2 regions of the Paenibacillus sp. 01T47 genome follow, and region 1 is predicted to be linked to the other one. Evidence: a T-box and tRNA genes for the amino acid it is inferred to sense, from the RefSeq annotation. Region 1 holds a T-box; the other holds one or more tRNA genes.
What was found. The T-box of region 1 lies ahead of AC1DOV_RS33695 (alanine--tRNA ligase). A T-box ahead of a tRNA ligase gene usually reads a tRNA of that ligase, here a tRNA-Ala.

Region 1 (2,400 bases):
TACCCGTATCATTTCGAGACAGTAGTGGATACTCTGCGCGATCTGAACGCGAGGTTGAAGGATTCTATCGATAAATCGGAACCGAAACCTCCAATCGACACTGATAATCCTAGACCTGGCGTGAAGGAAGGCGAAGCGACGATCAAAGCCGGCGAAGCGGGAACGGTCAGCTTAGGCAAGCAGATTACCGTTTCTGTTCCGGTAGGCGCAGCGAAAGAAACGATGATGCTGCATCTGAAGAAAATCGACAATTCCGCTGACTTGCTGACGCAGCAGCCGAATGCAATAAGCCCGGTGTTCGAATTGTCAAAGGATGTGAAGGGCGGCTTCGATAAGCCGATTCAGATCAGCTTGACGTTTGATGTCAGTAAGCTTGGCAAAGATCAACAAGCATCTGTGTTCCAATATGATAAAGCAACAGCGCGTTGGGTGGAACTCAAAAGCACGGTAACGGATAGTACGATTCAAGCGGATACACGTAATGTCGGTATATTCGCCGTCTTTGCCGTCAATCGTAAGTCGACCGAGCCGAGTCCGGCCTTCAAAGACATCGCAGGCCACTGGGCTGCCAAGGATATTCAAGCAGCCGTGCAGCGAGGAATGACGAACGGATATCCGGATGGAACATTCAGACCGAATCAGTCCGTGACACGCGCGGAGTTCACGGTATGGCTCGCGAAGGCGATGCAGCTAAGCAACGAAAGCAGTACGAAGGCGTTCGTAGATCAAGCCTCGATCCCGATATGGGCGAGTGAGGCCGTGGCGCAAGCTGTAGAGCTCGGACTCATTCAAGGCTATGCTGATCAACGGTTCATGCCGAATCAGCCGATCAGTCGCGCAGAGATGGTGACGATGGTCGCGAGAGCATTGAAGCTGTCTATCGACGCAAGCGCAAGAACGAGCTTCGCAGATGACAAGCAAATCCCGGCATGGGCGATCGGAGCCATTGATGCAGCTGTGCAGCAAGGCTGGATTCAAGGGCGTGGCAGCAATCAATTTGCGCCGAATGCATCGACAACACGCGCCGAATCGATCACTGTCTTATTGAAAGCATTTCCAAAGGTATGAATAAAGAAGACGCTCATCATCACCAAGAGATGTTGAGCGTCATTCTCATTCAATTTGGCTAAAGTCAGAGGATGCGAAGCAACCGAATTGCCAAAGCTGATGGTAGTATCGACAGACTTATACCTTATTGAAAATAGTGGAATTAATTGACAGAGCAAGTTGAGTGTGATAGCATTGCTTTAACTTAAAACGAAAAGGCTATGATGAGAAATAGTAGCTATTAGGGATCTCACAGAGAGAAGATGGCTGGTGCGAATCTTCATTGATCTAATAGTGAAGCAGTCTCGGAGCTGTGAACCGAACAGAGGAATCTTAGTAGGCTTCAACGGAGTTCCACCGTTATTCAGGAAACAATATCGGAGATATCCCGTATTGATAGAGTGCAGAGAAATCTGAAATTAGGTGGTAACACGGACATAATAGTTCGCCCTAAGTTGACAAGAAATATGTCAGCTTAGGGCTTTTTTGTTTTATTTCTTCTCGTTCGAATATTTGCAAAATAATTTTCCGAGAATAATTAACAATTGAAATGGAGGTATTGAGCATGGTGAAAATGACACCAGATGAGTTAAGAAAATCATATATTGATTTTATGAAAGGAATAGGGGCTAGCCAAGTGCCCTCTTCTAGCTTGTTACCAGAAAATGATCCCTCAACGTTGTTTACAGGAAGTGGAATGCAACCTATGGTTCCATATTTATTGGGGGAAAAGCATCCGATAGGTAATGAGATTGCTAATATTCAGAAGTGTTTAAGGACAGTGGATATTGATGAAGTAGGAGATACGTCGCATCTGACATTTTTTGAAATGATAGGTCGATGGGAGTTTAAAGCAAATGAAAATAACTATAAGAAAAAGCAAATCGATGCCATTTGGAATTGGCATATTATCGAATTAGGAATTGATCCTGGCAGGCTGTATATCAGTGCTTTTATAGGAAGTGATGATTTGAATATACAGAGAGATACGGAAGCCATTCAAATCTGGTCAGAAAAATTTAAATCAGTTGGCATAGAACCTATCATTGAAGATGATCCCTATCAATATGGGGCATCTAGAGGTGGGAAAATTTTCTTATACGATGAAAAAGAAAATTGGTGGAGTCGAACCGGAAATTCATTGGATATGCCTGTTGGTGAACCGGGTGGGCCTGATAGTGAAATGTTCTATGATCTTGAACCAGGCGGTGATTCACTGGATCATCCTGCTTCTGTAAGCGAGAGGTTTTTAGAAATTGGGAACAACGTATTTATGTGTTACAAAAAAGAAGACACAGGATTTGTAAAAATGAAAAATCCCAATATTGATTATGGAGGCGGATTAGAAAGGGT
Region 2 (2,400 bases), on a different contig from region 1:
AGCCTTGGAGGCTCGTCTCTTCATGGACGAGCCCTGCCAAAGCTTCGGTTATTCATACAACTTTTAATGAATCATTATTTGTATTGACCAGCAAGGGATTGCTCGGCAATTTGCACTAGGCGACGGGTAATGTATCCCCCGATGGAGCCTGCGTCTTTTGTAGCCATGTTGCCGTAGTATCCGTCTTGCGGAATTGCGATGCCTAGCTCTTGAGCAACTTCATATTTCATTTGGTCAAGGGCAGCTGTCGCTTGTGGCACTACCAATTGGTTACTGCTGCGGGATGCGCTCATGTATGTTCACCTCCTTGCGGTTGGTAAAAGTATTATGTGCAAAAATCTGAACTTCATTACAGGAATTACATGGAAATTAAAATTTTTTTTCGAAGAGTCCATTTTTGAGGCTCAAGCGACTAAGAAAGGAGGCAATACGCATCATGAAATGCCCATACTGCGACTATGCCGGAACGAAAGTATTAGATTCAAGGCCCGCCAACGAAAACAAATCCATTCGCCGCCGCCGTGAATGCGAAAAGTGCAGCCGCCGCTTCACGACATTCGAAATGATTGAAGAGACGCCTCTGATCGTCATCAAAAAAGATGGCAGCCGTGAAGAGTTCAGCCGTGACAAAATATTGCGGGGTCTTATCCGCGCCTGCGAGAAGCGTCCGGTTCCAGTGGAGCGCCTAGAGGTAATCGTATCCGAGGTTGAGAAGGAGCTGCGCACAACGGCACATGCCGAGGTTGATAGCAGCGATATTGGTGGAATCGTTATGAACGAGCTTTATCCTGTAGATGAGGTAGCTTATGTCAGGTTCGCATCTGTTTATCGCCAATTCAAGGACATAGATATGTTCATGAAGGAGCTCAATAATTTGCTGTCCAAACACCCGCTCAATGGTATGATAGATAAAGATTGACAGTTTTGACGACCCTATGCTAAGATCAATCTTGTCGTCATTTGGGGCCTTAGCTCAGCTGGGAGAGCGCATCGCTGGCAGCGATGAGGTCAGGGGTTCGATCCCCCTAGGCTCCACCATAATAAACCATTCAAACCACTTCTGTTGAAGTGGTTTTTTTATTATTTGGTGGAGCCTAGCAAGGGGCAGATCGCGCGCACGAAGCGTCAGTGTAGGAGCACGGCATCGAAATTTACCGCTGAGCAGTGCATCATTGAAAAAGCTTCTGTGAAAGTTTAATCAAAATTTCGATACCCCGAGGTTCAGTCCGCGCGGACGTAATGAAGTGAGTGGGCATCGAAGGAAAGTAGTAAGAAAAGCCAATAAAAAAGCAGTACCACCACTATAAAAGTGTTGATACTGCCATATTCAGTGGTAATTGTTTTACTAGTTAGAATTTACTTGCTACTTTAAGAGCTTTTTCAAGACCATCCGCAATTATCTCTTCTGCTTTTTCTGGGAATTGATTGTGGCCTTCTATCACAATTGTCTCTGTATCATTTACTCCGAAGAAGCTCATCATACTTGCTACATATTTAACAGCCATTTCAACGTCAGCTTTTGGTCCTTCAGAATATACACCGCCACTAGCGTTTAATAATGCAATTTTCTTATTCCCCATAAGTCCCACTGGACCGTCTGGTGTATATTTAAATGTTTTACCTGCTCGGTTTAAATAATCAATATATGTGTGTAGCACAGCTGGGATTGTTAGGTTCCATAATGGGAAACCAAACACAACTTTATCAACAGCAAGGAATTGATCTAAATATTTATCAGCAACAGCTACTGCTTTTGCTTCTTCTGCTGTTAACGCAAGTCCTTTACTCGTTTTAAAAGTGCCATTAATCATATCTACGCCTACATATGGCAATTCTTCCTTGTATAAATCAAGCTCTATTATTTTATCATTTGGATGCGATTCTTTGTAACTCGCAAAAAATGCATCATATAATTTTACACTGACTGATTGATTTGCTGGGCGATTGTTTGCTTTTACGAATAAAACTGTTGTCATTTGTTCCTCCTGGTGTTCACTACTCTAAGGTGTTTTATTTTTAATTACTAAAAAGTTCATCATATTGGCTTCACAATATCTTTTTGAATCTATACTCCATATCCCCACCCATAGCTGCAGGTGTATCACCAGTTTCTCTGAAATCATGGGTATAAATTTGTTCAAACGGACCCAAATTTACTTGCTTATAAAATTCATAACAAGGGAATCCATCGTGTTCCCCTTGAATGTCGACAATACCATCTTTTTTGACAAGTACAGTTAATAGATAGTCAACAGGAGGTGCTAATACATTTAATGGGTTGCTAGCACTTGCACTCATTTGAAATTTGACCTCGTCTGACTCCCATACAATATCCGTGCACAAAATGCCTTCCGTACTAGCTTTTCCTGATCTTTTATTAATGGAACCATCAGGAGTTGT

Region 2: it encodes a tRNA-Ala, which carries the amino acid that the T-box ahead of AC1DOV_RS33695 (alanine--tRNA ligase) is inferred to sense. The anticodon was not compared.

What each region holds. Positions count from the first base shown of each region.
Region 1 is NZ_JBFTPA010000041.1:4,398-6,797, reverse strand. It holds gene AC1DOV_RS33700 (S-layer homology domain-containing protein) at 1-1,068, shown strand, start outside; T-box leader at 1,260-1,503, shown strand; gene AC1DOV_RS33695 (alanine--tRNA ligase) at 1,613-2,400, shown strand, end outside.
Region 2 is NZ_JBFTPA010000012.1:168,301-170,700, forward strand. It holds gene AC1DOV_RS22305 (alpha/beta-type small acid-soluble spore protein) at 75-293, opposite strand; gene nrdR (transcriptional regulator NrdR) at 437-919, shown strand; tRNA gene AC1DOV_RS22315 (tRNA-Ala) at 963-1,038, shown strand; gene AC1DOV_RS22320 (FMN-dependent NADH-azoreductase) at 1,350-1,976, opposite strand; gene AC1DOV_RS22325 (DUF3238 domain-containing protein) at 2,047-2,400, opposite strand, start outside.